DNA from 4 places in the Streptomyces sp. NPDC052773 genome. Region 1 is predicted to be linked to each of the others. Evidence: riboswitches for the same ligand, from Rfam matches in the RefSeq annotation. Region 1 holds a riboswitch; each other region holds the start of a gene.
The links. A riboswitch is a leader RNA that binds a small molecule or an ion and turns the genes downstream of it on or off. The one in region 1 is predicted to bind cyclic di-AMP.
Positions count from the first base shown of each region.

Region 1 (7,641 bases):
GGCTCCCAGGGCGACATCGTGCGCGTGCACCCCGGGGAGGAGTGGCTGTACGTCCTCAAGGGGCGGCTGCGGCTGAGCCTCGGGGACACCACGCACCGGCTCGGCCCCGGCGACAGCGCGCACTTCGACTCCCTGACCCCGCACCGCATCGCGGCGCAGGACCAGGACGGGGTCGACCTGCTCTTCGTCCACACCCTGCTCCAGAGCCCCACGGCCGCGCTGTGCCTCGGCCCCGCCACCCACCTCACCGGAGAGACGTCATGAGCCGTGTCCAGCAGAAGTTCGACCGCCAGATCTGGGTGCGGCTGTTCATCTACGTGGTGGCGGGGCACGCCTTCGCCGCCTTCCTCTACCTGCTGTTCGCGCTCGGCGGGAAGTAAGGCCGAAGGGAAGCGGGGCCGAAGGGCAGCAGGGCCGAAGCAGGGGGGCCGGGCGCGGGCGGCATCCGCGCCCCGGTTCGCCCCGGCTCAGTCGAGCAGGCGCTCCCGCAGCCGCTCCCGGGTCTGCGGGGTGACCTTCAGGCCCTGTTCCAGGTACGCGTCGACGCCGCCCCAGGTCTCCTCGATGGTGTCGAACGCCGCCGACAGATACTCGGCGCGCGCGTCGAAGAGGGGGCTCAGCAGCTCCATGACCTCGGGGGAGTAGGCCGCGGCGGAGCTGCTGCTGCGGTGCACCTTGTAGCGGCGGTGCTTGGCGTTGGACTCAAGGTAGTCGGCGAGGATCGCCTCGCGCTCGACGCCCAGGGCGAGCAGCGTCACCGCCACCGACAGACCCGCGCGGTCCTTGCCCGCCGCGCAGTGCATCAGGGCGGGCACGCTGTCCTCGGCGAGGGCGTGCAGCACCCGGGAGTGCTCGGCGGTGCGCTCCTTGATGATCATGCGGTACGAGCCGATCATCCGGTCGGCCGCCTTGCCGTCCCCGAGCAGGTCCCGCAGCTGGTCCAGATCGCCGTCGCGCACCATCTTCCAGAACTCGGCGCCGTCGGCCGGGTCGCTCAGCGGCAGGTTCACATTGCGCACGCCCGGCAGCTCGACGTCCGGACCCTCCAGCTTCTGGTCCGCCGCGTTGCGGAAGTCGAAGATCGTGTGCAGGCCCAGGGAGGAGAGGAAGGCCGCGTCCTCGGCGGTGGCGTGCGCGAGGTGGCCGCTGCGGTAGAGCACGCCGTACCGCACCCGGCGTCCGTCGACGGTCGGCAGGCCGCCCACGTCTCGGAAGTTGCGCACTCCGGCCAGTTCGGGCTCGGTCGACGGGACCTGCTGCGTCACGTGGGCTCCCTCCCAGTCGGCGCCGCCGGCGCTGGTCGTCGGCGGGCACGCCTCCGACCATACGACATGGATTCCTGAGGCAATGAGTTGTCCACAGGGGGCATACCCGGCCGGGGTCCGGTTGTCCACAGGCGTTGCCGAGAGGCCTCTCACGCCTTGATGATGTCGGGGCTTGAGCGGGGCTGTCGGAATCTGTGGGGGGCGTGATGCTGGACATCGCCGAGGACGGGCGGACGTGGCTGCTGTCGGGACCGAGGAGCGGTTACGCGGTCCATCTCACCGAGGACGACGAGCTGCTGCACCTGCACTGGGGGCCGAGGATCGCCCTCGCCGACGCGGAAGCCCTCGCCGCCCGCCCGCTGCCGGACGCCTGGCCCTTCGAGTCCGCGCTCGACGGCCGCGAGGAGTACCCGGTCGAGGGCGGCCCCCGGTTCGTCCGCCCCGCCCTGTCGGTGCGCACCGAGGAGCGGCGGGGCACCGAGTGGGCCTTCGAGACGTACGAGATCGCGCACCCCGGGAGCGCGGACGAGGAGCTGCGGCTGCGGTTCCGGGACGCGGGACTGACGATCACCCTGCACTACCGGATGCGGGACGACGTCGTCGAACGCTGGGCGACGCTGCGCAACGAGGGGCCCGCGGTGGAGTTGCTGCGCGCCGACTCCGCCACCTGGACGCTGCCCGAGCGCGACGGCTGGCGGCTGTCCCACCTGCACGGCCGGTGGGCCGCGGAGTCCCGGCTGACCACCGCGCCGCTCACCTACGGCGAGCAGGTCATCGGCAGCCGCCGCGGCCACACCGGGCACCAGCACCTGCCCTGGGTCGCCCTGGACACCGACGCGACGGAGGAGCGCGGCGAGGTCTACGGCTGCGCGCTCGGCTGGTCCGGCTCCTGGCGGATCGCCGTTGCCCTGCTGCCCGACGCGCGCGTGCAGATCACCGGCGGCGCCGGACACGACGACTCGGGGCTGACGCGGCTCGCGGCGGGGGAGTCCTTCACCACACCCGTCTTCGCCGGTCTGTGGAGCGACGAGGGCTTCGGCGGCGCGAGCCGCGCCTGGCATGCCTACCAGCGCGCCCATGTCATCCCCGACGCGGACCGGGACCGGCCGGTGCTGTTCAACTCCTGGGAGGCCACGGGCTTCGACATCTCGGAGGACGGGCAGCGCGCGCTCGCCCGGCGGGCCGCGGAGATCGGCGTCGAGCTGTTCGTCGTCGACGACGGCTGGTTCGGCGCCCGCACCAGCGACCGCGCGGGCCTGGGCGACTGGACGCCCAACCCGGACCGCTTCCCGGCCGGTCTCAAGCCGCTCGCCGAAGAGGTGCACGCCCTCGGAATGCAGTTCGGGATCTGGGTCGAGCCGGAGATGGTCAACCCGGACAGCGAGCTGTACCGGGCCCACCCGGACTGGGTGCAGCACCAGACGGGACGAAAGCGGACGGAATTCCGCAATCAGCTCGTACTGAACCTGGCTCGGGAGGATGTCCAGGAGTATCTGTGGGAGCAGCTGCACACGCTGCTCTCCAGTGCCCCCATCGACTATGTGAAGTGGGACTTCAACCGTTGCTTCACCGACGCGGGCTGGCCCGGCGAGCCCTATCCGCAGCGGCTGTGGACCGACCACGTGCGGGCGGTGTACGCCCTGCTGGACCGGCTGCGCGCGGCTCACCCCGGTGTCGCCTTCGAGTCCTGCTCGGGCGGCGGCGGCCGGATCGACCTCGGCGTGCTCAGCCGCACCGACCAGGTGTGGACCTCCGACAACACCGATCCCCTCGACCGCCTCGCCATCCAGCACGGCTTCAGCCAGATCCACCCCGCGCGCGTGATGGCCGCCTGGGTCACGGACAGCCCCAACACCCAGCTCAACGGCCGGGTCAGCTCGCTGCGCTTCCGCTTCGTCAGCGCCATGGCCGGGGTGCTCGGCGTCGGCGGCGACCTCACCCGCTGGAGCGACGAGGAGCTGGCGGAAGCGCGCGACTGGGTGGACCTCTACAAGGAGATCCGGCCGCTGGTCCAGCGCGGCGACCTGTACCGCCTGCGGCCTCCGGGCGGCGGGCTGAGCGCCGTCCAGTACGTCCTCGGGGAGGAGGCGGTCGTGCTCGCCTGGCTCCAGGCCCAGCATCACGGGGAACCCGTACCGGCGCTGCGGCTGCGCGGCCTCGACCCGACAGCGTCGTACGAATGCCGTGAAACGGGCGAAGTGCACCGAGGTGGTGTGCTGCTGCATCACGGTGTGCGCCTCGGACTGAGAGGTGACCTCGATGCGACGGTTCTCCGGCTCCGTCGTATCTGAGCGATCTGTCCGAATTGCAGCCTTGGTCGTAACTCGCTCTGGAATAAAGAGTTCTGGAGCGGTGTCACGTGAGCAGGCTCATATCCGTGACCGTGAGTCGTCGGTCATGTTCACGTAATTCAGGCGGTTTTCAAGGGCGTTCGCGGAAAAGGAAGGCTCCGTAATCGACGCAGTGTGACCGTGAATTCCGGGGCGGAAGAGATCGAAAAGGACCAGAGCGCAACCTTTCGCTTGTCCCCGTGCGTCCAGGTCGCTTACGTTCCACACCGATCCAGGCGGAACGCCGAATCCTGCCGCCGCCTGGTGCCCGCGCCAACCCACCCGTGCACGGCAGGAGCGGGGGACCCACAGGTTCACCGCCTGTTCCGGTCCTCGGAACAGGCTTGGGGTAAAGCCGCGTCTCGACGCGGCCGGGCATCTCCAGTCCGCACCCGACAGCTCACCTCGCAGGCGCCGGAGAGGAATTCGCCATGCCCGCGAAGGGTAAGCACCGCCGTCCGAAGACCCAGCGCTTCACCCGTTCCATCGCCGTCGCCGGCACCGGTGGCGCCGCGCTCGCGCTGCCCCTGATGGGGGCCGCCGGCGCCTACGCCGCCACCCCGCAGTCCGTTTCCGAGAAGGCCCCGTCCGTCGCCTCCGTGCAGCAGGCACCGGAGAAGAAGGCCGCCGAGAAGAACTCCGGGGTGCGGTTCTACACCGTGAAGTCCGGCGACTGCCTCTCGAAGATCGCCGAGGACCAGAAGGTCGACGGCGGCTGGCAGAAGCTCTACGCCGACAACCGCGCCGTCGTCGGCGAGGACCCGTCGCTGATCCACCCCGGCCTGAAGCTCTCCCTCGGCGAGAAGGCCACCGCGACCGCGCCGGAGAGCTCCCCCGCGGAGGAGTCGAAGCCGTCGCAGTCCTCCCAGGGACAGCCGCAGCAGTCGGCGCAGAAGTCGTCCGGCTCGTCGAAGGCGTCCGAGTCGTCGGAGTCGGCCCAGTCCTCGGCGTCGACCCCGTCGTCCTCCAAGCCGGCCGATTCCTCGTCCGCGCAGGCCTCCACCGCCGCCCAGACCACCACCTCCGCCACCCACACCGCCCCGGTCGCGGGCGCCGGCGTCGGCACCGCCTACAAGGTCGCGGGCAGCATGTGGTCCAGCGGCTACCACACCGGTGTCGACTTCGTCGTCCCCACCGGCACCTCGCTCAAGGCCGTCGGCGCGGGCACCGTCGTCTCCGCCGGCTGGGCCGGCGCGTACGGCAACCAGGTCGTCATCAAGCTCGCCGACGGCTACTACGCCCAGTACGCCCACCTGTCCTCGCTGTCGGTGTCGGCCGGCCAGTCCGTGACCGCCGGCCAGCAGGTCGGCCTCTCCGGCTCCACCGGCAACTCGACCGGCCCGCACCTGCACTTCGAGATCCGCACCACTCCGGACTACGGCTCGGACGTGGACCCGGTGGCCTACCTCCGCTCGAAGGGCGTCTCCCTCTGACGCCTCCCCGCCGCGCCGGTTCCTGACCCCGGCGTACACGCGCCGCCGATGGCCGGACCCCGATCCCCGGGTCCGGCCTTCGGTGTGTGCCGGGCTCCCGCGCGTTTCGGCGACGTTCCGGTGGTGGCTTATTCCGTAGTTGACCAATCCTTGAAGAGTGGCTTATCTCACCGCCCGTCAACCCCTGCCTACGGTCGCGTAAGTCACATTCAAAGGTGAATCATGGGCCGTTGTGGCAGACGATTCGAAGAATGACAGCAGATCAGTGATCGGGTCGTACGTGGCGGTGGGGGACAGCTTCACCGAGGGCGTCGGCGACCCCGGCCCCGACGGGGCGTTCGTCGGCTGGGCCGACAGGTTCGCGGTACTGCTCGCGGACCGGCGGCCCGAGGGCGACTTCCGGTACACCAACCTCGCCGTGCGCGGAAAGCTGCTCGACCAGATCGTGGCGGACCAGGTGCCGCGGGCCATCGAACTGGCGCCCGACCTGGTCTCGTTCTGCGCCGGCGGCAACGACATCATCCGGCCCGGCACCGACCCCGACGAAGTCGCCGAGCGGTTCGAGCGGGCGGTCGCCGCGCTGACCGCCGCCGCGGGCACCGTGCTCGTCACCACCGGCTTCGACACCCGGGGCGTGCCGCTGCTCAAGCACCTCCGCGGCAAGATCGCGACGTACAACGGGCATGTGCGGGCCATCGCCGACCGGTACGGCTGCCCCGTACTCGACCTGTGGTCCCTGAAATCCATTCAGGACCGCCGGGCCTGGGACCACGACCGCCTCCACCTCTCCCCCGAGGGGCACACCCGCGTGGCCCTGCGCGCCGGCCAGGTCCTCGGCCTGCCCGTCCCCGCCGACCCCGAGCAGCCGTGGCCCCCGCTGCCGCCGCGCGGCACCCTCGAGGTCCGCCGGGACGACGTGCACTGGGCCCGCGAGTACCTGGTGCCCTGGATCGGCCGCCGCCTGCGCGGCGAATCCTCCGGCGACCATGTCACCGCGAAGGGCACCCTGTCGCCGGACGACATCAAGATGCGGATCGCGTCGGTGGCGTGAGGTGACATGAGGTGGCGTCAGGGCGGGGCGGCTGCCGGTCGGGGGGCGGGGTACCGCGGCGTCGATGTCGCAGGGGTGACGGGGTGCCGGGGCGCCGACGTCAGCCGCATGACGGTCCGTTGACGCGGTAACCGGACCGTTGGCGCGGTAGCCGGTCCGGTGCCGGGCCCGGGACCTGCCCTCGCGTCCACCGGCGGGTCGTGCCCGCCCCTACGGCGCCCCGCGTCCCCCGGCCGGTCCGGGCCGCCGGGCGCCCTGGCCCTGCGGCAGCCCCAACTCCCGGGCCAGCGCCTCGTCCACCCACTGCTGGGCCCGTGTACGGGAGACCGTGCCGCCGTACGACGTGAGCTGTATGGCGAGCCCGTCGAGCAGGGCGGTGAGGCGCAGCGCGGTGGCCTCGGGGTCCGGGCAGTGGAACTCGCCCGCGGCCACGCCCTCGGCGACGACCTCGGTCAGGGCCGCCTTCCACCGCCGGTCGAGGTCCCGGGTGACCTCCCGCAGCGCGGGCTCGCGCAGCGCCGCCGCCCAGCCCTCGATCCACAGCCGCCAGCCCTTGTCCCGACGCGTGGGGGCGTACCACCGCAGGGCCGCGCGGAGCCGGCGCAGCGCGGTGGTACGGCGGCCGAGCAGCGCGCGCAGCCGGGCCAGATCGTCCTCGGCGGCGTACGCGAACGCGGCGGCGACCAGCTTCTCCTTCGTCGAGAAGTGATACAGGACCAGCGCGTTGCTCACCCCGAGCGCCGAGGCCACGTCCGCGATCCGTACCGCCGCCAGGCCCCGCGCCTCGATCTGCTCCACCGCGGCCCGCAGCAGCTCCTCCCGCCGCTGTTCCACGCTCAACCGCACTCTCGCCATCCGGTCACCCTAACGGCCCGTAACCGGCATCCCCGAAGCGCGCCGTACTGAACAGCGAGTCAGTACACGAGTCGGTACCGGGCCCTCGTCCGGCCGGGCCGACCCGTTGTCGGTGGGGCGGACCATAATGGAAGGCCTCACCGACTCCACCTGGAGGTACCGTGGCCGCTTCCCGTTCCCTGAGCTCCGGGCTCCGCGCCCTGCGGCCCGCGGCCTTCGGCGCGGACCCCGGCGGTGAGCGCCTGGCCCGGATCCGCAGATCGCCCCACTTCAAGGACGGCGTCTTCCAGAACCCCGGCGGCCCCTCCCGGATCCGCCCCTCCGGTTCGGCCCGCGACTTCGCGAAGGTCTACTTCGACAAGGACGCCCGCCCCCGCCGCACGCCCGAGAGCCGGGTGCCGGTCCACCCGACCACCCTCGCCGACCTCGCCAAGCCCCCCGCCACCGGACTGCGGCTGACCTGGATGGGACACTCCAGCGTCCTCGCCGAGATCGACGGACAGCGGGTGCTCTTCGACCCGGTCTGGGGCGAGCGCTGCTCCCCGTTCCCCTTCGCCGGTCCCCGCAGGCTGCACCCCGTGCCGCTCCCGCTTGCCGCGCTCGGCCCGGTCGACGTCGTCGTCATCTCGCACGACCACTACGACCACCTGGACCTGCCCACGATCAAGGCGCTGGCCGGCACCGACACCCTGTTCGCCGTGCCGCTC
Region 1 is NZ_JBITZX010000002.1:75,739-83,379, reverse strand. It holds gene ACIG0D_RS05500 (helix-turn-helix domain-containing protein) at 1-264, shown strand, start outside; gene ACIG0D_RS05495 (DUF6126 family protein) at 261-380, shown strand; gene ACIG0D_RS05490 (tyrosine-protein phosphatase) at 468-1,265, opposite strand; gene ACIG0D_RS05485 (alpha-galactosidase) at 1,472-3,556, shown strand; cyclic di-AMP (ydaO/yuaA leader) riboswitch at 3,857-4,022, shown strand; gene ACIG0D_RS05480 (peptidoglycan DD-metalloendopeptidase family protein) at 4,027-5,028, shown strand; gene ACIG0D_RS05475 (SGNH/GDSL hydrolase family protein) at 5,294-6,079, shown strand; gene ACIG0D_RS05470 (TetR/AcrR family transcriptional regulator) at 6,290-6,934, opposite strand; gene ACIG0D_RS05465 (MBL fold metallo-hydrolase) at 7,096-7,641, shown strand, end outside.

Region 2 (7,641 bases), on a different contig from region 1:
GAAGAGCAGCCGCGTCGACGCGAAGACGCCGTGGGTGCGGGAGGTCACGGCGGCGCAGGAACCGGCGTGATCGCGTAGCGGGAGCGTGATCGCGTAGCAGGAACGGTACGGCGGGGGCGTCGGCAGCCATGCCGGTCGGATGATCGCACCGTGCCTGTGGATAACTTCTGAGGCCGGTCGGCGGCGTGGGTTACGTTCGGATCGTGAACGCAACCAGCTTCGAAGGCGCAACCGAGCAGGCCGCCCCCGGCCGCGTCGTCCTGCTCACCACCAGCCACCGCGTCGCCCCCGGCCTGCTCTCCTGGCCCGCCTGGCAGGCGCTGCACGCCGCCGACCGCGTCCTGTGCGCGGACGGGACGCACCCGCAGCTGCCCTATCTGCGCGAGGCCGGGATAACGGTCGAGGAGGCCGCGCCGACCGCCGAGGAACTGGTCGACGCCTGCGCCGGCGGTCGCACCGTGGTCGTCGTCGCCACCGGCGAGGGCGAGCCCGCCCTGACGGACGGTCTGGCCCGCCTCGCCGGCTCCGGCAGGGTCCGGATGCCCGAGCTGGAGCTGCTGCCCGCCTCCTACGACCTGCCCGGCGCCCGCCTCCTCGACCTCGTGCAGGTCATGGACCGCCTGCGCGCGGAGTGCCCCTGGACCTCCCAGAAGACCCACGAGGGCCTGGCGAAGTACGCCATCGAGGAGGCGTACGAGCTGGTCGAGGCGATCGAGGACGGCGACCGCGACGAGCTGCGCGAGGAGCTGGGCGACGTCCTGCTCCAGGTCGTCTTCCACTCCCGGATCGCCGAGGAGGACCCGGAGGCGCCGTTCTCCGTCGACGACGTGGCCGGCGGCATCGTCGCCAAGCTGATCCACCGCCACCCGCACGTGTTCGGCGACGAGACCGCGTCCACCCCGGAGGAGGTCAAGGAGCACTGGCTGCGCACCAAGGCCGAGGAGAAGCAGCGCACATCGGTGACCGAGGGCATCCCCCTGCACCAGCCCGGCCTCGCCCTCGCCGCGAAGCTGGCCTCCCGCGTACGGACGGCGGGCCTGGACGTACCCCTCCCCCCGGCCGAGGGCATCGGCTACGAACTCCTGGCCCTGGCGGCCCGCGCCGAATCCGAGGGAACGGACCCGGAGGCGGCCCTGCGGGCGGCGGCCCGGGCGTACCGGGACGCGATCGTGGCGTACGAGAGGGGGGAGAAGGAGAAGGGGTAGGTACCGGGGAAAGGCGTACCGAGAACGGAGCACCAGCATGCCCCACCCCGCCGACAAGAGGCCCGCGCACCCTGGTGACCGGCTCAAGGAACTCCGCCTCACCAGAGGCCTCACCCAAGAAGGCCTCGCGGAACGCGCCCAGCTCAGCCTGGGAGTCGTGAAGAAGCTCGAACGAGGCGGCACCGCCCGCCTCGAGACGTACCACGCCCTGGCCCGCACCCTCGGTGTCCGTACCTCCGCACTCTTCGAACCGGGCGGGCCGCACGCCACCACCCGCGGCGACGACGACAACATCGACCTCATGCCGCTCCGTCAGGCGCTCGCGCCGCCGATCACGTTAGGCGGGCGCCTGACCGACGCGATCGTCGAGCCCGACCTCGACCGGCTCCGGTCCACCGCCACCGAGGTCGGCACGGCCTACCACCGCGACGACTACGGTTACGTCGCCGACTTCCTGCCCTCCCTCGTCCACGCCGCCCACTCCGCGGTCGACCACTTCGACCACGGCCCCGAGCACACCGAGGCCTTGCGGATCCGCTCCGACGTTCTCCAGATGGCCGGCCGCTATCTCACCCAGGTCCGCGCGTACGACCTCGCCCACATCGCGCTGCGCGACGCCATCGAGGACGCCGCACGGGTCAAGGACATGGGGGGCGTTGCCGCGGCCGTGTACCAGCAGGGCTGGCTGCTGATGCGGCAGGGGCGCCTGGACGAGGCCGAGCAGGTCAGCATCGCCACGGCGGACGCCGTCGAGCCCCGGATCTCCCGCGCCACCCCGCAGGCGCTCGGCGCCTGGGGGAAGCTGCTGGTGCACGGCAGCGCTGCCGCCGCCCGCAACAACCGGCCCCAGGAAGCACGCGAGATCCTTCGGCTGGGCCGTACGGCGGGGGCCGCACTCGGCGGCGGGCAGGCTGTCGCGGTGTCCTCGTGGGGGCGGTTCGACTGGCGGACGGTCGCGTTCCAGGGCATCGAGAACCAGTTGGTGGCGGAGAAACCCGACCGGGTGCTGCGCCTGTCTGAGCGGATGCCCAAGCCGGCCGACGCGAAGGGACGGCTGTTCATGCGCCGTCACCTGCTGGACGTGGCGCACGCCCACGTGATGCTGAAACAGACGGACGCGGCGACGGACATCCTGGGGTCGCTGATGGACGACACACCGCAGTGGCTGCGGCACCAGCGGATGGCCGCGGACACGTTCCACGAGCTGCTCCGGAGGAGCAAGCGGCGCAGCCTGACGTCGAAGCAGCGGGACCTGGCGGCGTTCTTCGGCACCCAGTGATAAGGGGCACGTTCCGTGTCCGCTCCCGGTGGGCCGCCGCCGCGCGGGCCACGGAACGTGTCTGTCCGCCCCCACCCCCGCCGATTACCTTCGGTGACGCGATGATCACCCAAAACGCGGAGGTGAGAGGCATGCCGCCCAGCGGTACGACCGCCCCCCTGGACATCAAGACCATGCGCGCCGCCGCGCGCGCCCTGCTCGCGGAGGGCGCCGAACTCCCCTCGGAAGACGAGCTGGAGACGCTGACCCTGCGGCTGCGTGGGCACCTCATGCTGGCCCTCCCCGTGGTCGAGGCGCTGGCCGACGCCTTGCCCGAGGACGACGCGCCGCGCGCCTGCGCGAACGTCGCCGTCATGGAGACCGCACTCGCCTCAGCGTGCCGCCGGGCCGTACGCTGCGCGCGCGGGTCGCGCACGCCCAGCGGCTGGCCCGATCCGTCAACACGCTGTGCGACCACTACGAGAACCTGAGCGGCGGGCCTCCGGTCGTGCTCAACCCTCAGCGGGCCGCACTCCTGCGACTGTGGAACCACTGCCTCGACTGTGAGACCTGCACGGCCACGGACGAGCACGGCGTCAACGCCGACCTGAAGTGCCCGGCCGCCGACGCGCTGTACGAGGAGTATCGGCGAGCACCACGGCACCAGGACCTCTCGACCGCCCGAGGGGGGAGGCCGTGACCCTCCAGGGGCGGCCGATGGACCTCGGCCTGCCCCTGGACCCGCCGGCCGCACGACCGGACTGCGCGGTGTGCCAGGCCCTCGCCAGGCAGCGCGCGGAGGCCGCGGCGCGGGCGACCACTCGCGGGTCACCGACTGCAACGTGGAGATCCGCAATCACCACACCCCCAAGAGGTCCGCATGACCTCAGGGTGAGGGCACCCCCCGCCTCCGGATACCGTCGACGGCGTGACCGACCAGCCCCACCCCCCGACCCCCGCCCCCGCGCTCTTCACCTGGGAGTTCGCCACCGACCCCTACCCCGCGTACGCCTGGCTCCGTGAGCACGCCCCCGTGCACCGGACCCGGCTGCCCAGCGGGGTGGAGGCCTGGCTGGTCACCCGGTACGCCGACGCCAAGCAGGCGCTCGCCGACCAGCGGCTGTCGAAGAACCCCGCGCACCACGACGAGCCCGCGCACGCCAAGGGCAAGACGGGCATCCCGGGGGAGCGCAAGGCGGAGCTGATGACGCATCTGCTCAACATCGACCCGCCGGACCACACCCGGCTGCGCCGCCTGGTTTCCAAAGCGTTCACGCCCCGGCGCGTCGCGGAGTTCGCGCCGCGTGTGCAGGAGCTGACCGACCACCTCATCGACCGGTTCGCCCGCACCGGCTCCGCCGACCTCATCCACGAGTTCGCCTTCCCGCTGCCCATCTACGCCATTTGCGACATGCTGGGCGTACCGCGCGAGGACCAGGACGACTTCCGGGACTGGGCGGGCATGATGATCCGGCACGGCGGCGGCCCGCGGGGCGGCGTGGCGCGCTCGGTGAAGAAGATGCGCGGCTATCTCGCCGACCTCATCCACCGCAAGCGGGAGGCCCTGCCCGCCGAACCCGCCCCCGGCGAGGACCTGATCTCGGGTCTCATCCGCGCCTCCGACCACGGTGAGCACCTGACCGAGAACGAGGCGGCGGCGATGGCGTTCATCCTGCTGTTCGCCGGTTTCGAGACCACGGTCAACCTCATCGGCAACGGCACCTACGCCCTGCTCACCCACCCGGAACAGCGCGAGCGCCTCCAGCGCTCCCTGGCGGCCGGCGAGCGCGGCCTGTTGGAGACCGGGGTCGAGGAACTCCTGCGCTACGACGGCCCGGTGGAGCTGGCCACCTGGCGCTTCGCCACCCAGCCGCTCACCATCGGCGGACAGGACATCGCCCCCGGCGACCCGGTCCTCGTCGTGCTCGCCGCCGCCGACCGCGACCCCGCCCGGTTCGCCGACCCCGACACCCTGGACCTCGCCCGCCGCGACAACCAGCACCTGGGCTACGGGCACGGCATCCACTACTGCCTGGGCGCCCCGCTGGCCCGGCTGGAGGGCCAGACCGCGCTCGCCACCCTCCTCACCCGCCTCCCGGATCTGCGCCTGGCCGTCGACCCCGCGGAGCTGCGCTGGCGCGGCGGCCTCATCATGCGCGGACTGCGTACGCTGCCGGTGGAGTTCACCCCCGAGCGGTGAGGACGCGCGCGGCTGCGCCCGCGGTTCCCGGCGCGACCAGCGAGCCTGCCCCGCCGTAAAGGTGACACACCCTCACCTCTGTGATCTTCACGTGATCTGTGCGGCATTAACTTGTGACAAGTGATCGTCTGCCTATACGTTCACCCATCAACGCGGCGCCGAGCGTCACAGCAGCGGTGCCGCGCTTCACCGTTGTCTCGCGAAAGGTCCCCGCATGCTCTCCGGGAACGGTCGTCACCGTCGCCCCCGCCAGGCCCCGGCCCTCATCGTCGCGGCCGGAGTGACCGGTTCCGCCATCGCCATCCCGCTCCTCGGCGCGACCAGCGCGAGCGCCGCCGGCGGAGCCACATGGGACAGGGTCGCGGAGTGCGAGAGCGGCGGCTCCTGGAGCGCGGACAACGGCAACGGCTACTACGGCGGTCTGCAGATATCCCAGGAGAACTGGGTGAAGTACGGCGGCCTCGACTACGCGGAGAGCCCCGACGTGGCCAGCCGTTCGCAGCAGATAGCCGTGGCCGAGAGAATCCTGGCCGCCGAGGGCGTGGCGGCCTGGCCCACCTGCGGTCTGCTCGCCGGCCTCGACGGCGACTCCGCGTCGCCCGGTGTCGACACCGGTCTCGCGGCTGACGCCGCGTCGGGTGCGACGGCCACGCCGGACGCCGACGACTCCTCGACGAGCCCCGAGTCCGGCTTGTCCGACTCGTCGGAAAACTCTGGATCCTCGGAAACGGCCGAATCCTCCGATTCCTCCCTGTCTTCCGGTGGTGCCGGCGCCTCGGAAGATGCCGAATCGTCCGGTTCTGGCACGACTTCGCCGTCCCCCGCCGCCACCGACGGTGCGTCGTCGGGTGACGCACGGGGAGAGGGTGACTCTCCTTCGGCCACCACCAAGAACGACGAGTCGGACAAGTCCGGCCAGAACGCCCCTTCTTCGGGCACCGGCGAAAGCGGCTCCACCGGCACTGGGCGCCACCGCGGTGACAGCGCCGAGGAGGAGGCCGCCGACAGTCGTACGACCGAGCCCTCCGGGCGGCACGCCTCCCGTGACTCCGCCGCCGCCCGCGACGCGGCCGACGGCACCTACACGGTCCGCTCCGGCGACAGCCTCTGGGGCATCGCCGACTCCCTTGACCTGCAGGGCGGATGGTCCGCGCTCTACGCCGAGAACAAGGCGACGGTCGGCGCCGACCCCGACCTCATCCTCCCCGGTCAGACCCTCGAGGTCGGGGTTGAACCGGGAGAAAAGTAGCGGGACTTCAGCATACGGTTCGCGGTGAATGTCCGTTATAAACATGGTGAGAGATAGGTCTCAGAAGCCCTGATCGTCTTTGAAATTCCGCTGATCGCGTGGCTACGGTCAAAGCCGCTCGTCACCGCGAGCCCCGGCTGCCGCAACGCCGAATCCTGCCAGCGGCGCCCGGGAACAGTCGTCGCTTCAAGCGCCGTAGGCAGGAGCGGGGGACCCAAGGTAAGTGCCGGGCCCGGCCGTTGAGGAGACTCGACACCGGAACCGGCTTGGGGTGAAGCCGCAGCTCGCGAGAGCCGCGGCCGGGCAACTCAACCGGCCCGAACCCGACAGCTCACCTCGTAGGCGTCGGTGAGGGGATCGATCCATGCTGTTTTCCAGCAAGGGCAAGCACCGTCGTCCGTCCAAGGCCACCCGCGCCATCGCCATCGCCGGTGTCGCCGGCGCCGCCGTCGCCGGCCCGCTGATGGCGGCCGGCAACGCCTCCGCCGCCACCGCCGCCGAGTGGGACGCCGTCGCCCAGTGCGAGTCCGGCGGCAACTGGTCCATCAACACCGGCAACGGCTACTACGGCGGCCTGCAGTTCTCCGCCTCCACCTGGGCCGCGTACGGCGGCACCCAGTACGCCGCCACGGCCGACCAGGCCACCAAGGAGCAGCAGATCGCCATCGCCGAGAAGGTCCTCGCGGGCCAGGGCAAGGGCGCGTGGCCGCACTGCGGCGTCAACCTCTCCAGCGCTCCGTACAACGGCGGCTCCGCCGAGAGCACCGGCTCCACCGCCGCCCGCGAGACCGAGGAGCAGCCGGCCTCCCGCTCCGCCGAGCGCCCGGCCGCCGAGCCGGCCCAGAAGGCCGAGAAGACCGTCACCACCCCGACCGGCAAGAAGGTCGAGAAGGGCGACGGCGAGTACAAGGTCGTCAAGGGCGACACCCTCAGCACGATCGCCGAGGAGCACGACGTCAAGGGCGGCTGGCAGAAGCTGTTCGAGCTGAACAAGGACATCGTCGACGACGCCGACGTCATCTACCCGGGCCAGCAGCTGCACCTCAAGTAAGAAGAGAGCAGCGGCACGTCCGCAGACTCCCCGCCCCGGCGCGTCTCCCCCGTACGCGCCGGGGCGGGGTCATGTCCGGCCGCGCGTCCGCCGCCTGGCCGCCCATGTGTTCGCGGCGCCCGCCTGCCGTGTCCGCCGCCCGCCCGCCCCGCCCGAGACGGCGGATTTTCCGAAACGGTCTTTGTTCCGTTCGGAAACAATTTACTCTCGGTTCCGTCCACGGGGTGGGCGGTCGGCTGGCCGATCCCCCGGAGCCGGTTAGGCTCGTCTCGCAGAGCCACACCCGCGGTTCTGCCAACCGCGTCACATCCACGAAGGAGATGCTCGTGCCGTCCATCGACGTCGTCGTAGCCCGGGAAATCCTGGACTCCCGAGGCAACCCCACGGTCGAGGTCGAGGTCGGCCTCGACGACGGCAGCACGGGTCGTGCCGCCGTCCCGTCCGGCGCCTCCACGGGCGCCTTCGAGGCCATCGAGCTGCGCGACGGCGACTCGAACCGCTACCTCGGCAAGGGTGTCGAGAAGGCCGTCCTGGCCGTCATCGAGCAGATCGGCCCGGAGCTGGTCGGGTACGACGCCACCGAGCAGCGCCTGATCGACCAGGCCATGTTCGACCTGGACGCCACCGACAACAAGGGCTCGCTCGGCGCCAACGCCATCCTCGGCGTCTCGCTCGCCG
Region 2 is NZ_JBITZX010000003.1:463,907-471,547, forward strand. It holds gene ACIG0D_RS10065 (SurA N-terminal domain-containing protein) at 1-70, shown strand, start outside; gene ACIG0D_RS10070 (nucleoside triphosphate pyrophosphohydrolase) at 204-1,205, shown strand; gene ACIG0D_RS10075 (helix-turn-helix domain-containing protein) at 1,243-2,484, shown strand; gene ACIG0D_RS10080 (DUF6415 family natural product biosynthesis protein) at 2,616-2,954, shown strand; gene ACIG0D_RS10085 (hypothetical protein) at 2,972-3,163, shown strand; gene ACIG0D_RS10090 (cytochrome P450) at 3,392-4,663, shown strand; gene ACIG0D_RS10095 (transglycosylase family protein) at 4,878-5,912, shown strand; cyclic di-AMP (ydaO/yuaA leader) riboswitch at 6,094-6,272, shown strand; gene ACIG0D_RS10100 (transglycosylase family protein) at 6,277-6,963, shown strand; gene eno (phosphopyruvate hydratase) at 7,290-7,641, shown strand, end outside.
Region 2: it holds a riboswitch for cyclic di-AMP, as region 1 does, so the genes downstream of both, ACIG0D_RS10100 (transglycosylase family protein) here and ACIG0D_RS05480 (peptidoglycan DD-metalloendopeptidase family protein) in region 1, are expected to answer to the same signal.

Region 3 (7,641 bases), on a different contig from region 1:
GCCACACGCCCTCGCGCACGGCCGCCGCCGTGGCCGCCGCCATGTCGACCGGATGGTCGAGCTGGACGACCCCGATGGCGCCGAGGACCCGTACGTCCCGTACCCCGGGCAGCCCGGCGGCCGGGGCCAGCCCGTCCCGCAGGCCCGCCTCGATCCGCTTGACGTCGGCGAGCCAGTCCTGACCGAGCAGCAGCTCGATCGAGGCGCAGGCCACCGCGGCGGCCAGCGGGTTGCCCATGAAGGTCGGGCCGTGGGCGAGGACCGGCACCTCGCCCTGCGAGATCCCGTCCGCCACCCGGGGGTTGCACAGCGTCGCCGCCAGCGTCAGATAGCCGCCGGTGAGCGACTTGCCCACGCACATCACGTCCGGCGACACCGCCGCGTGCTCCGCCGCGAACAGCGCGCCCGTACGGCCGAACCCGGTGGCGATCTCGTCGAACACCAGCAGCACGTCGTGGGCGTCGCACGCCTCCCGCAGCACCCGCAGATAGGCGGGGGAGTGGAACCGCATCCCGCCCGCGCCCTGCACCACCGGCTCGACGATCACCGCGGCCAGCTCGTGGGCGTGCTCGGCGATCAGGGTGCGCAGGTGGTCGGCGTACGCCTCCTCGTACTCGGCGGGCGGCGGGTCCGCGAAGAGCTGGCGCGGCAGGACGCCGGTCCACAGCTGGTGCATCCCGCCCTGGGGGTCGCAGACCGCCATCGGCTGCCAGGTGTCCCCGTGGTAGCCGCCCCGCCAGGTCATCATCCGGTGCTTCTCGGGGCGGCCCAGCGAACGCCAGTACTGGAGGCACATCTTGACCGCGACCTCGACCGACACCGAACCGGAGTCGGCGAGGAACACATGCTCCAGCCCCTCGGGCGACAAGTCGACAAGGAGCTTCGCCAGCCGGACGGCGGGCTCGTGGGTGAGCCCGCCGAACATGACGTGGCTCATCCGCCCCAGCTGCTCGCGCGCCGCCTCGTTCAGCACCGGGTGGTTGTAGCCGTGGATGGCCGACCACCAGGACGACATGCCGTCGACCAGCTCCTCCGAGCCGCCCGCGAGCTTCAGCCGCACCCCGCTCGCCGACTCCACGACGAGCGGGACCTGCTGGTTCGGCATCGGGCCGTACGGATGCCAGACGTGCCGCCGGTCGAGTTCGAGCAGCTCCGGCACGCTCAGCTCAGGCATTGGGCGCGAGATCCGTCCCGGCGCCCCGGCGGCGTACGGCGACCAGGTCGGTGCGCGGCTCGGTCGCCGCCGGCACCGCGGCGGCCGTACCGCACACGCCGCCGCCCTCGTGGGACCCGCACCCGGCGCCCGCGTCCTCGTGGGACCCGCACCCGGCGCCCGCGTCCTCGTGGGACCCGCACCCGCCGCCCGCGCTCGCGTGCGAGCCGCAGCCGCCGCCGGCCTGCGCGCGGTGCTCCGGCAGGGTCACCTGGTCGGCGCCCTCCACCTCGAACCCGGCGTCCGCGATCATCTCCAGGTCGGCCTTGCCGGCCTGGCCCTCACTGGTGAGGTAGTCGCCGAGGAAGATGGAGTTCGCCAGGTGCAGCGCCAGCGGCTGCATGGAGCGCAGATGCACCTCACGGCCGCCCGCGATCCGCACCTCCACGTCGGGGCAGACGAACCGCACCATCGCCAGGATCCGCAGGCAGCGCTGCGGGGTGAGGTTCCACTCCTTCGCCAGCGGGGTGCCCTCGAACGGGATCAGGAAGTTCACCGGGACGGAGTCCGGGTCCAGCTCGCGCAGCGAGTAGACGACGTCGACCAGGTCCTCGTCGCTCTCGCCCATGCCCGCGATCAGGCCGGAGCACGCCGACAGGCCCGCCGCGTGCGCCTTCTGCACGGTGTCGACCCGGTCGGCGTAGGTGTGCGTGGTCGTGATCTCCCCGTACGTCCCCTCGGACGTGTTCAGGTTGTGGTTGTAGGCGTCGGCGCCCGCCTCGCGCAGCCGCTCCGCCTGGCCGTCGGAGAGCAGACCCAGGCAGGCGCACACCTCGACGCCCTCGTTCTGCTCCTTGATCGCCTTGATGGTCTCGGAGACCCGGTCCACGTCCCGGTCCGTCGGACCGCGCCCGCTGGCCACCAGGCAGACCCGCTTGGCACCCCCGGCCAGGCCCGCGGCGGCGGCCTTGGAGGCCTCGTCGGGCTTGAGCCAGGTGTACTTCAGGATGTCGGCCTTGGAGCCGAGCCGCTGGGAGCAGTAGGAGCAGTCTTCCGGACACAGGCCGGACTTCAGGTTGACGAGATAGTTGAGTTTCACCCGTCGGCCGAACCAGTGGCGGCGTACCTTTCCGGCCGCGGCCACCACATCGAGCAGTTCGTCGTCGGTCGTCGCGAGGACGGCCAGCGCCTCCTCGCGGGTCGGCAGCTCGCGCCGAAGCCCCTTGTCCACCAGCGTGTTCAGCAGGTCCATGAGAGCCGATCCTGTCCTACGGAGGTGCTCCGGGCCAAGGAGAGTTCGCACAACAGCGTCACTTCGTGGTGTGTGGATTGCCACATCCTGGCCCGCGGGACGGGCCGCTAGTGTCTGTGCACTGCCTACAAAATCCCCGGAGGACCCATGGCGTTCGGCTGGATCGACGAGCAGGCGGAACTGCGCCGCGGCGCGGGACTCGTCCGCACCCTGCGGCCCCGGCCCGCCGACTCGCCCCTGCTGGACCTCGCGAGCAACGACTACCTGGGCCTGGCCCGCCACCCCGAGGTCACCGAGGGCGCGGCCCGCGCGGCGCGCGTCTGGGGCGGCGGCTCGACCGGCTCGCGGCTGGTCACCGGCACCACCGAACTCCACGGGGAACTCGAACGCGAGCTGGCCGACTTCTGCGGCTTCGAGGCCGCCCTGGTCTTCTCCTCCGGCTACGCGGCCAACCTCGCCGCGGTCACCGCGCTGGCCCCGCACGGCTCGCTCATCGTCTCCGACGCGGGCAACCACGCCTCCCTCATCGACGGCTGCCGGCTGGCCCGCGGCACCACTCAGGTGGTGGCGCACGCCGACCCGGACGCCGTCCGCAAGGCGATCGGGACCCACGACGGGCCGGCCGTCGCGGTGTCCGACACGGTCTTCTCGGTGGACGGCGACGCGGCCCCGCTGGCGGAGCTGGCGGCGGCCTGCCGGGAGCACGGGGCCGGGCTGGTGGTGGACGACGCGCACGGCCTCGGGGTGCTCGGGGCGGGCGGCCGGGGTGCCGCGTACGCGGCGGGCCTGGCGGGCGCGGACGACGTCGTCGTCACGCTCACCCTCTCCAAGTCGCTGGGCAGTCAGGGCGGCGCGGTGCTCGGCCCGGCCCGGGTGATCGACCACCTGGTCAACGCGGCCCGGACGTTCATCTTCGACACGGGGCTCGCCCCGGCGGCGGCGGGCGCGGCCCTGGCGGCCCTGCGGCTGCTGCGCCGCGAGCCGGAGCGGGCGGAGCGGGCGCGCGCGGTGGCGGGCGAACTCCACGCCCGGCTGACGGCCGCGGGCCACGAGGCGGTACGGCCGGACGCCGCTGTGGTGTCGGTGCGCGCTCCGTCCCCGGAGAGCGCCGTGCGCTGGGCGGCCGACTGCCGGACCGCCGGACTCGCCGTGGGCTGCTTCCGACCTCCTTCCGTGCCCGACGGCATCTCCCGGCTGCGGCTGACCGCCCGCGCGGACCTCTCCGGGGACCAGATCGAACGCGCTGTACGTGTGATCGGCGAAACGCGGCCATGAGTCGGCGTCCACGGCCGTGCGTCGCTCCCGGTGGACGGTGGGTCAGACGGCGGCCGTGAAGTGCGCCCAGGTCTCGGGTGAGAAGACCAGCGCGGGCCCGGCCGGGTCCTTGGAGTCGCGTACGGCGAGCAGTCCGGCCCAGGCGCCCGAGCGGGGCCTGGCCGTCTCCACGCAGTTGTTCGCTCCCGTGCTGTAGCTGCTGCGCAGCCAGTGGACATCGGATAGATGGGTCGTGGAAGGTACGTTCCGAGGCAGAACGGTCATGGTGCCTCCTTACGCGCCGTCAGCTATCCCGGCGATGTATTCCAACGATTCCTCGGGTGACAGGGCGTGCCTCCGAAGCGCGTCGAAAGCCTCGGTGTAGGCCCCAACATCTTCTTTCCGTTCGAGATAGAGGCTACTCGTCAAGTGGTCGAGAACAACCACATCCAGATCAGAAGTGTTCGAAAATGAGAAGATAACGAAAGGCCCGGTGACGCCGATGTGGGCCCCCGCGGCGAACGGCAGCACTTGGAGCCCCACCTGCGGCAACCGCGCCGCCTCCATCAGCCGGAGCAGCTGGTCCTCCATGACGTCCGGGCCGCCGACCTCGCGCCGCAGCACCGCCTCGTCCAGCACCGCGCTGAGCCGCAGCGGCGGCTGGGAGCGCAGGACGTCCTGCCGGGCCAGCCGCACCTCCACCAGCGTGTCCAGCCGGTCCTCGTCCAGGCCCTCCACGGCGGCCCGGGTCACCGCGCGGGCGTACTCGGGCGTCTGGAGCAGCCCGGGCACCACCGAGGTCTCCAGGGTGCGCATGCCGCTGGCCTGCGACTCCAGGCTGATGAAGTCCCGGTAGGTGGGCGGCAGCACCCCGCGATAGGCGTGCCACCAGTGGTCCCGGCCCTGCCCGCAGCCCGACCCCGCCAGCACCAGCAGCAACTCCCGCAGCTGGGGATCGCTCACCCCGTAGGCATCCAGCAGTAACCGCACATCGGCCGGTTTCACCCCGCTCGCGCCCGTCTCGATCCGGCTCACCTTGGACTGGTGCCAACCCACCAGCCGCGCCGCCTCACCACTCGTCAGGCCCGCACCCGTGCGCAGCGCACGCAGTTCGGCGCCCAGTTTCCGGCGGCGTACCGCAGGACCGTGCTGCATGGGCTCCTCCTTACTCCAACCGAGCCGCCCAAATACGGTCTGTCGTCGCAGAGTTCACCGCTTCGAGCGACAGATATATGCATATCTTGGTGGATCGCCACCGGGATCGCCCCGATGGTGGCAGTCTGGCGACGAAGCACCAGTCCGGGACCGTACTCGAACGTTCGCCCTCGTGTCGGTCCGCGGTCCCGTGGGAAAGGGACGACATCGCCATGGCAGACCATCTGGAAGCATCCGTCACTCTGCCGAGCGATCCAGCCTCGGTCTCCGCGGCTCGCGCCTATGTGGTCGGCACCCTGGCCGAGTGGGGTCTGCCGTCCGACGCGGAGGTGGCCGATACCATCCGGCTGATCGTCTCCGAACTCGCCACCAACGCCGTACAGCACACCTTCGGGGAGTCACCCACCTTCACGGTGGACGTGGAAGTGGACCGTGACGAACACTTGCGCATCGGTGTGACGGACAGCCACCCGAGGTTCCCCAAGCGGCTGCCGGACGCGGTGCAGCAGGACAACGGCCGCGGCATGGTGATCATCCGCTGTCTCACCGCCGAGTGCGGCGGCCGGCTGAGAGTGCGCCCCACCCGCGAGGGCGGCAAAACCGTCGCCATCGAACTCCCCTGGAAGGTCCCGGCCCGGCCGGTGACGGCGGTACAGCAGCAGGAACCCTGACCCGGCTCTCCCGGCCGCGAAACCGACGCGCGCGCCGGCCCCACGACAAGCAGGCCGGGCCCGCGCGCGGGTGCGCGCGGGCCCGGCTGGTCGCTCACGGACGTTGCCGGGCGCGGTGACGGCGGGTCAGGGGCGCCGTCACCGGCCCGCAGGGGTCACTTGACCCGGCCGTACCAGACGCTCTTCGTCCAGATCTTCTGCAGCCGCACGACGTCCCCGGTCTTCGGGGCGTGCCAGATCTTCCCCTTTCCGGCGTAGATGCCCACGTGGTACACGTTGGACCCCGAGTGGAAGAACACCAGGTCTCCGGCCTTGCGGCTCTTCGCGGAGATGTGGCGCGTCTTGTTGTACTGCGCCGCGGCCGTACGCGGCAGGGTCTTGCCCGCCTTCTTGTACGAGTAGAGCGTGAGCCCCGAGCAGTCGAACCGCTTCGGTCCGGTGGCGCCCCACTTGTAGGGGGAGCCCTTCTTGGACGCGGCGACCTGGAGGGCCTTCGTTGCCGGCGTGGCGGCCGCGGCCTCCGGGGCGAAGCCGGGGGCGACCACGGAGCCGCCGACCGCGGCCAGGGTCAGGGCCGAGGCCGTGCCGGCCCGGGCCATGAGCGACGGGACACGATTGAGCGCGTTCATGCGCAACCCTTCGTCAGCCGCCTGTGAAGGATGACCTGTCGGATTCGGGCTGGCGAAGTAGCCCGGCCGCGTTGCCGCGGCTTCACCCCAAGGGCTGCTCGATCCGGCGTCTCCTCGCGGAGCCGTCCGTACCGGCGACCCGTCGTGCTTGGGTCCTCCACTCCTGCCGATCCACTTCCTGTCGACCGGGCATCCAGGCGGCGGCAGGACTCGGCGTCCGCCCGGATCGCCCCGCCGCGGTGGCGGGGTCTTGTCGTCAGACAGGGATCTTGACTCACACATGTCCGAAAATCCCAACGCAACCGGGGATTTGTGGTCTTCCTCACCACTCACCCGTTCGGGTGGACACCCTGACGAGCGATCGGAAGTCAAGACCGCAACTGCCCCCCGGACCAGCGACGGAATGCCCAATTCCGCCCCGAGGGACCGCCCTCGGCGCAACCTGAGCCAGCTCGAAAAAGGAGGTGTGGCTACGCCGAACGTGGGTAATCCGTTCAGTCCGTTTCAGCCGGACCGCGCACGCCTCGCCACCTGCGCGGCGAGCCCCGCTCACGCGTGCCGGGCCGTCAACTGTCGGAGCGCGGCGGAAGGGTGACGCGCGCCGTGCGGCGTTCGCCGTCGAGCACGCGCAGCGCCCGCGCGAGCGTCGGCGCGTGCAGCTCCGTCTCGCCCCGCTGGTGCATCAGCGCCAGCGCGTCGCGCAGGGCGGCGGCCTTGCCCACCAGCGCCTGGGCGGCCCGCAGTCCGCCGTACGTGTGACCGTGGCGGCCGGGGTTGATCCGGCCGAGCAGGTCCACCACCTCCAGGTAACGGTCGATCAACTCGCTCTCGGCGCGGGTCAGCGCGGGCAGCGGCGGCAGTTCGGGCGGCAGCATCGGCGGCTCACCTCCCGCCGGGCGCGGTGCCCGAGGCCCTGCGGTCGGTGATGATCCGGTCGATCAGGCCGTACTCCAGCGCCTCCCGGGCGGTGAGGATCGTGTCCCGCTCGATGTCGGCGGTCACCTGCTCCCGGCTGCGCCCGGTGTGCCGTACCAGCATCTCCTCCAGGCGGGACCGGACGCGGACCAACTCCTCGGCCTGGATGGCGAGATCGCCGGCCTGTCCCCGCACCGGCTCCGGCAACGCGGGCTGACGGATCACCACCCGGGCGCCGGGCAGGGCGTATCGCTTGCCCGGCGTCCCGGCGGCCAGGAGCACGGCGGCGGAGGAGCCTGCCTGGCCGAGGCAGATCGTCTCCACGTCGCAGTTCACGTACCGGATCGTGTCGTAGAGCGCCGACATGGCGGTGAACGAGCCGCCGGGGGAGTTGATGTACAGCGAGATGTCCCGGTCCGGGGCCTGGTACTCCAGATGCATGAACTGGGCCATCACATCGTTCGCCGCGGTGTCGTCGATCGGTGTGCCCAGGAAGACGATCCGCTCCTCCAGCAGCTTGGAGTACGGATCCAGGGTGCGGTGGCCGAAGCCCGTGCGTTCGGTGAACTCGGGCAGGACGTAGCGGGCGGACGGCGGGACGGACTCTCGGGT
Region 3 is NZ_JBITZX010000018.1:147,300-154,940, reverse strand. It holds gene ACIG0D_RS31095 (adenosylmethionine--8-amino-7-oxononanoate transaminase) at 1-1,174, opposite strand, end outside; gene bioB (biotin synthase BioB) at 1,167-2,405, opposite strand; gene ACIG0D_RS31085 (8-amino-7-oxononanoate synthase) at 2,553-3,680, shown strand; gene ACIG0D_RS31080 (DUF397 domain-containing protein) at 3,723-3,944, opposite strand; gene ACIG0D_RS31075 (helix-turn-helix domain-containing protein) at 3,954-4,814, opposite strand; gene ACIG0D_RS31070 (ATP-binding protein) at 5,027-5,485, shown strand; gene ACIG0D_RS31065 (C40 family peptidase) at 5,641-6,114, opposite strand; cyclic di-AMP (ydaO/yuaA leader) riboswitch at 6,118-6,324, opposite strand; gene ACIG0D_RS31060 (hypothetical protein) at 6,681-6,989, opposite strand; gene ACIG0D_RS31055 (ATP-dependent Clp protease proteolytic subunit) at 6,997-7,641, opposite strand, start outside.
Region 3: it holds a riboswitch for cyclic di-AMP, as region 1 does, so the genes downstream of both, ACIG0D_RS31065 (C40 family peptidase) here and ACIG0D_RS05480 (peptidoglycan DD-metalloendopeptidase family protein) in region 1, are expected to answer to the same signal.

Region 4 (7,641 bases), on a different contig from region 1:
CGCCTGATGCGCATCCGCGCGCAGGAGCGTGCCGAAGTCGCCGCCCACGTCCACGACTCGGTGCTGCACACCCTCACGCTGATCCAGCGCAACGCGGAGAACCCGGGCGAGGTCCGCCGCCTCGCCCGCGCCCAGGAACGCGACCTGCGCACCTGGCTGTACAAACCGGAGGGCACCGGCAAGGACGAGGACGACGAACCCACCACGCTCGCCGAGGCGGTGCGGCGCAACGCCGCCGAGGTCGAGGACAAGCACGGCGTACCCATAGAGGTCGTGGTCGTCGGCGACTGCCCGCTCGACGACCGGACCGGCGCACAGATGCAGGCAGCACGCGAGGCGATGGTGAATGCCGCCAAGTACGGTGGCGAGGGCGGCGCCGTCCAGGTCTACGCCGAGGTCGAGGGCAGGACGGTCTTCGTGTCCGTGCGGGACCGCGGCCCCGGCTTCGACCTCGACTCGATACCCGCCGACCGCATGGGCGTCAGAGAATCGATCATCGGCCGCATGGAGCGCAACGGCGGCACGGCCCGGCTGCGGGCGGTGCCCGGCGGCGGCACGGAGGTCGAGCTGGAAATGGAGAGGGCGGAGAACACGTGATGAGCGACCCGACCGAGGCGAACGGGACAGCGTCAGCGGCGGAACCGGCCGAGTCCGCGGAGCCGGCCGGCCAGGGCACCGGCGACCGGCGGGTGCGCGTCGTCCTCGTCGACGACCACCGGATGTTCCGCACGGGCGTGCAGGCGGAGATCGGCCGGACCGAGCAGACCGGCGTCGAGGTCGTCGGAGAGGCCGCCGACGTCGACCAGGCGGTCAGCGTCATCACCGCGACCCGGCCCGAGGTCGTCCTGCTCGACGTGCATCTGCCGGGTGGCGGCGGGGTGGAAGTGCTGCGCCGCTGCGCCGCGTTGATGGCCGACACCGAGCAGCCGGTCCGTTTCCTCGCGCTGTCCGTCTCGGACGCGGCGGAGGACGTGATCGGGGTCATCCGCGGCGGCGCGCGGGGCTATGTGACGAAGACGATCACCGGCTCGGACCTCATCGACTCGATCTTCCGGGTCCAGGAGGGCGACGCGGTCTTCTCGCCGCGGCTGGCCGGCTTCGTGCTCGACGCGTTCGCCTCCACCGACGCCCCGCCGGTCGACGAGGACCTCGACCGTCTCACCCAGCGCGAGCGGGAGGTGCTGCGGCTCATCGCCCGGGGGTACGCGTACAAGGAGATCGCCAAGCAGCTGTTCATCTCCGTGAAGACGGTCGAGTCCCATGTCTCCGCCGTCCTGCGCAAGCTCCAGCTGTCCAACCGTCACGAGCTGACGAGATGGGCGACGGCGCGGCGCCTGGTGTGAGGGGCGGCGCCGCCTCCCGGCCGTCAGCGGTGCGGCGACCGGGGCGCCGGTCCCAGCACGCGTAGCGCCCACCGGTAGTGCCGTACGGCCTTGACCACGCCGATCAGCCCGGTCAGCCAGAGGATCATGCCGATGCCCATGCCGAGCACGACGTCGCCGTAGGCCGACCGGCCGGGTTCCGCCCGGGCCGCCGTAGCGAAGGACGCCCACAGGCCGATCGCGCAGACCACCAGGGAGGAGAGCATCCAGAAGAGGCTGAGGGCGGGGGAGCGCAGCCGGGTGTCGGTCGGCGGGTGGCTGTCCAGGGCCAGCCAGGCGTCGATGAGTTCCCGGATCCGCTGGTCGCGGCGGATGGCGAGGACCACCGCGACGACGGAGGGGACGAGGGAGGCCAGACCGAGGACCGCGAAGATCGGGCCCAGGACGAAGCCGAGCGGGTCCTTCTCCTCGAACTGCTGGATCGGCAGGACGAGCAGTGACCAGCCGATCACGGCCGCGAGCGCCAGCAGCCACAGCAGCAGCACCCGGTGCACCCCCAGGCTGCGGCGGCGCAGCTCCTCCAGCGCCCGCCCCCGGTCGGCCAGCATCGCGGCGCGGTCCGGCCAGGTCCGGATGTGGGGCGGAGGCGGTGGCGGGGGCAGAGGGGAGCGGGGCATCGGGACCTTCTGAGCGAACGGACCTGCGTGGGCGCGGGAAGCGGGGCACCACCGCTTCGCTGCCCGACGCTACCGTGCCGCCGTGCTCATGCCATGCCGGTCCCCGGCCGCGGGGCCCTTCTCACGCCACGCGGGTCTCACACCACGCGGGTGGCCCCCGCGAACGGCATCTCGTCGATGGGCGCGACCCGTACGGGAGCGGAGGGGTTGGGCGCATGGACCATCTGCCCGTTGCCGACGTAGATGCCCACGTGGCTGACGCCGGAGTAGAAGAACACCAGGTCACCCGGGAGGAGTTCGGAGCGGGTGACGCGGCGGCCGGCGCCGATCTGGGCGTAGGTGGTGCGGGGCAGGGAGACGCCGGCGGAGCGGTACGCGGCCTGCACCAGGCCCGAACAGTCGAAGGCGTCGGGTCCGGTGGCGCCCCAGACGTAGGGGCTGCCGAGCTTGGAGTAGGCGTAGGAGACGGCCGCCGCCGCGCGGGAGTCGGGGGCCGCAACCGGGCTGCCCGGAGCCGCGAGACGGTGCCGTCCGGTCGTCCCGGCGCGTGAGGCACGCCCCGTGCCCGGGCTCTCCCCGGCGAGCCGTGCCCGTTCCTCGGCCGTCAGCCGGGACAGCAGGCGCCGGGCCGTGTCGAGCTTGCCGGTGATCGTCTTCTTGTGCCGCTTCAGCTCCGCCCGGCGTGAGGTGAGGGCGGCCAGCTCGATCCGCGCTGCGCCGCGCAGTTGCTCGATCTCCCGCAGCTGCTCGCGGACGCGGGCCACGGCGGCCGACCGGCGGTCACCGGCCCGTTCGGCGAACGAGGCGCCGTCGAGGTACCGGTCGGGGTCGTCCGACAGCGCCAGGTGCAGCGCCGGGGGCAGGCTGCCGCGGCGGTACTGCGCCGCGGCGAAGGACCCGAGGGCTTCCCGCGCCGAGTTCAGGTCCTCCGCCTTCCGGGCCGCCTCGTCCTGGAGGGTCGTGAGCCGCCGCTGGGCCGCGTCGGCCTTCTCCTTGGCGCCGTTGTACTTCTCGGTGGCCACCTCGGCCTCCTGGTACAGCTTGTCGACCGTGGCCTTCACCTGCGCCGGTGTCGGCTCGGGCTCGGCGTGCCCCGTCCCGTCGAAGGCCGTCGCGGTCGCCGCGCCCGCGAGCGCGATGGCCGCCGCCGTACGGGCCCGATGACCGCCGGCCGAGCGATGCCGGGACTTGCGGTGGGCTGCCACGTGGTCTGCACGTCCTTCCCTTCGGCCGCGGTCCGGCGGCGGTTTCCCACAGGGGAGCGGATCCGCCGCCGGACCTTCTCGGCGGAGACGTCCGGCTGCCGCCCCAGGCCCGGGCGGCGGTGGGGAGCCGGACGCCTGGGGGAGGACGCTAGGCCCCGATATGTCCGAGCGGTGGCGAGAAGTACGGAAGTGACGGGAGCGGGCTGTCGGGTGACCGTATGTGACCGTGACGTTTCTGCGGGGCTGCCCGGATCACGCAGTGTGCTGACCGAAGTGACGAAACCGGGACGGGGGAGCGGAGCAGGATGCTATGGGCCGCATTTATGCGCCGGATATGTGCGCCCGGGTATGTGCGCCCGCCCTCGCCCTGAGGCCCCTGCCTGTGCGCCCGCCTCTCCCTGCGCCGCAGTGACGGGCCGGTGTCGGGTGGCGGGGGAGGGCCTCGTTAGGCTCCGGCCCCATGGACGTACTCATCCATCTCTTCGTCGGCCTGCACATCATCGGCATCGCCTCGCTCCTCGGCGGCTTCCTCACCCAGATGAAGGCGATGGGCCAGGGCACCGCCCGCTTCGTCCCGGCGATGCTGCACGGCGCGCTGACGATGCTGGTCACCGGCGTGATCCTGGTCGGCCTCAACCAGGCCGACGACCAGACGGTGAACAACATCAAGATCGGCGTGAAGCTGGCCCTGCTGATCGTGATCCTCGGTCTGGTCTACGTGAAGCGGGACGAGGAGAAGGTGGGCAAGGGCCTCTTCGGGCTGGTGGGCCTGCTGACCACCGCGAACATCTTCATCGCGGTGCTCTGGACCTGATCCCGGCGCGCCCGGGTGGCCGGGCGGCCGAAGGGGCGCACCTCATGCGCGTGCGCCCCGCGCGCTCCCGGACCCGGGCGCCCGCCCGGACCCCCCCGCGCCCTCGCCGTGCCTCCGCGCCCCCACCCCGCCTCAGGCCGGGCGCACCACGCTGTGGATCGACGACTCGCCGTCGTAGTAGACCGACTCCTCCCGGACGTACGCCCCGGGCTTCGGCGCGTGGATCATCATCCCGTTGCCGATGTAGATGCCCACGTGGGTGACGTCGTCGTAGAAGAAGACCAGGTCACCGGGGAGGGCGGCGGACAGCGGGACCGCGGTGCCGGCGTTCACCTGGTCGTAGGTGGTGCGCGGGAGGGTGACGCCCGCGGCCTTCCAGGCGGCCTGGGTGAGGCCGGAGCAGTCGTACGAGTCCGGGCCGGTGGCGCCCCAGACGTACGGCTTGCCGATCTGGGCGCGGGCGAAGGCGATCGCCTTCTCGGCCTTGGCGGCGTACGTGGAGTCGGCCGGGGCGGCGGTCTCGCCGGTGCCGGCGGAGGGTGAGGTCGAAGGGCCGCCCGTGTCCTCCTGCGGGGCCGTCGCCGCCTGCTCTTCCTCTTCCCGTTCCCGCCGCCGCTGCTCCTCCGCCTGCTGCCGGGCCAGCTCCGCGGCCTTGCGCGCCGCCTCCTCCTGCTCGCGCTTCTCGATCGCCGCGAGCCGCGCCTTCTCCTCGGCGGTCAGCCGCGACAGCAGCTCCCGCGCGGTGGCGAGTTTCTTCTGGACGGTCGCCTTGGCCGCCTTCAGGTCGGCCTGGGACTCGGTGAGCGTCTGAAGGCTCTCGGCGGCCTCCTGGCGCTTCTTCATCGTCTCGGACTGCTGGGCGAAGTAGTCGTCGACCGATTCCTTCTGGCGGCTGGTCAGCCGGTCCATCAGGTGGGTCCGGTCGAAGTAGTCCTGCGGCGAGTCCGCGAGCAGCAGGGTCGCGGTGCCGGGCGCGGCGGCGCCGGTGCGGTACTGGGCCGCGGCGTAGGAGCCCAGCTCCTCGCGGGCCTCGTTGAGCTTCTGGGCCCGCTGGGCGACGTCGTCGAGGAGGGTGTCGACCCGCTTGCGCTGCTTGGCGGTCTTCTCCTTGGCCGCGTTGTACTTCTCGGTCGCCGACTCCGCCTGGCGGTAGAGATCGTCGACCTTCTTCTCGACCTCCTCGAGGCTCGGCTTCTCGTCGGCCGACGGGGCGGCGTCGGCGGTCTGCGACAGCAGGGCCACGGAGGTGAGGGCCGCGGTGGCGAGGGCGGGGGTGCGTATGCCGGCCACGCGCGGGGTGGGACGGGACTTGCGGTGCGACGCCAAGGGAGGCGACTCCTTCCATGGGCCGCCTACCGGGTTAGCTGTCGGGTTCGGGCGGGTCGTGAGGAAGGGTTGCCCTACAGCCCCTCCCCAAGGGGGGAGGGCCGATTCACCCCAGAGTCGGTTGGGTCCCCGGCTCCGGCCGCTGTGCGGGCGCGCCGGACTCGGCGGAGGCCGCGCGGCCCGGCGACGTTCGCCGGTAGGAGGTCGTACGGCCTGCGCGGAACGGTAGCCAACTCGTGTGGCTGCTGTGAAGGTTGGTGGGTGATATGCCCGATACATTTTCGTGACCTTCCGGGCGGCGTCGCAGGCCGTGGCCGAACCTGAACGGCGTGTGTCGGCCGAAGGCCGTTGTGATGTTCTCCGGGCGGCCCTCGGTTGTCAGTGGGGCACCCTAGACTCGGAGAGCGATGAGCAGCCTCTTTGACGACAGCTTCCTGGCGGACCTCCGGGCCCCTCGCGGGCACGAGGAGGAGCCCCCGCCGCCGCCCGAGGACGATCACGTTCCGGAGTCGCTTCCGGACGATCTGTTCGGCGGGAAGTTCGACGTGCCGCCGGACCGGGACGCTTACTACCGCGACGGTGCTCCCCGGCCGGCGGTCGACTCGGCCGCCCTCCTGGAGGGCCTGAACGACAACCAGCGCGCCGCCGTCGTCCACTCCGGCTCCCCCCTGCTCATCGTGGCCGGCGCCGGCTCGGGCAAGACCCGCGTGCTCACCCACCGCATCGCCTACCTGCTGGCCGAGCGGGGCGTGCACCCGGGCCAGATCCTCGCGATCACCTTCACCAACAAGGCCGCGGGCGAGATGAAGGAGCGCGTCGAGCAACTGGTGGGCCCGCGCGCGAACGCGATGTGGGTGATGACCTTCCACAGCGCGTGCGTGCGCATCCTGCGCCGCGAGTCCAAGAAGCTCGGCTTCACCTCGTCGTTCTCCATCTACGACGCCGCCGACTCCAAGCGCCTGATGGCCCTGGTCTGCCGCGACCTGGACCTCGACCCCAAGCGCTTCCCGCCCAAGTCCTTCAGCGCCAAGATCAGCAACCTGAAGAACGAGCTGATCGACGAGGAGGACTTCGCCGCCCAGGCCTCCGACGGCTTCGAGAAGACCCTCGCCCAGGCCTACGCCCTCTACCAGTCGCGGCTGCGCGAGGCGAACGCCCTCGACTTCGACGACCTGATCATGACGACGGTCAACCTGCTGCGCGCCTTCCCGGACGTGGCGGAGCACTACCGCCGCCGCTTCCGCCACGTCCTGGTCGACGAGTACCAGGACACCAACCACGCGCAGTACGCCCTGGTCCGCGAGCTGGTCGGCACCGGCGAGCACGACGAGGACGTCCCGCCGAGCGAGGCCGACCTCCCGCCCGCCGAGCTGTGCGTCGTCGGTGACGCCGACCAGTCGATCTACGCCTTCCGCGGCGCGACCATCCGCAACATCCTCCAGTTCGAGGAGGACTACCCGGACGCGACGACGATCCTGCTGGAGCAGAACTACCGCTCCACCCAGACGATCCTCTCCGCCGCCAACGCGGTCATCGAGCGCAACGAGTCCCGCCGCCCCAAGAACCTGTGGACCAACGCCGGCCAGGGCGCCCGCATCACCGGGTACGTCGCAGACACCGAGCACGACGAGGCCCAGTTCGTCGCCGACGAGATAGACCGCCTCACGGACGCGGGCGAGGCGAAGGCCGGCGACGTCGCCGTCTTCTACCGCACCAACGCCCAGTCCCGTGTCTTCGAAGAGGTCTTCATCCGCGTCGGCCTGCCCTACAAGGTCGTCGGCGGCGTCCGCTTCTACGAGCGCAAGGAGGTCCGGGACGTCCTGGCCTACCTGCGCGTCCTCGCCAACCCCGAGGACTCGGTCCCGCTGCGCCGCATCCTGAACGTGCCCAAGCGCGGTATCGGGGAGCGCGCGGAGGCCATGATCGACGCGCTCGCCCAGCGCGAGAAGATCAGCTTCCCGCAGGCGCTCAAGCGCGTCGACGAGGCGTACGGCATGGCCGCGCGGTCCACCAACGCGGTCAAGCGGTTCAACGCGCTGATGGAGGAGCTGCGCACGATCGTCGAGTCCGGCGCCGGACCGGCGACCATCCTGGAGGCGGTGCTCGAACGCACCGGCTATCTCGCCGAGTTGCAGGCCTCCACCGATCCGCAGGACGAGACCCGGATCGAGAACCTCCAGGAACTCGCCGCCGTCGCCCTGGAGTTCGAACAGGAGCGCGGCGAGGGGGAGACCGGCACGCTCGCCGACTTCCTGGAGCAGGTCGCGCTGGTCGCCGACTCCGACCAGATCCCCGAC
Region 4 is NZ_JBITZX010000006.1:306,092-313,732, forward strand. It holds gene ACIG0D_RS16515 (PspC domain-containing protein) at 1-597, shown strand, start outside; gene ACIG0D_RS16520 (response regulator transcription factor) at 597-1,343, shown strand; gene ACIG0D_RS16525 (hypothetical protein) at 1,367-1,999, opposite strand; gene ACIG0D_RS16530 (NlpC/P60 family protein) at 2,137-3,204, opposite strand; gene ACIG0D_RS16535 (hypothetical protein) at 3,665-4,018, shown strand; gene ACIG0D_RS16540 (NlpC/P60 family protein) at 4,151-5,344, opposite strand; cyclic di-AMP (ydaO/yuaA leader) riboswitch at 5,352-5,521, opposite strand; gene pcrA (DNA helicase PcrA) at 5,752-7,641, shown strand, end outside.
Region 4: it holds a riboswitch for cyclic di-AMP, as region 1 does, so the genes downstream of both, ACIG0D_RS16540 (NlpC/P60 family protein) here and ACIG0D_RS05480 (peptidoglycan DD-metalloendopeptidase family protein) in region 1, are expected to answer to the same signal.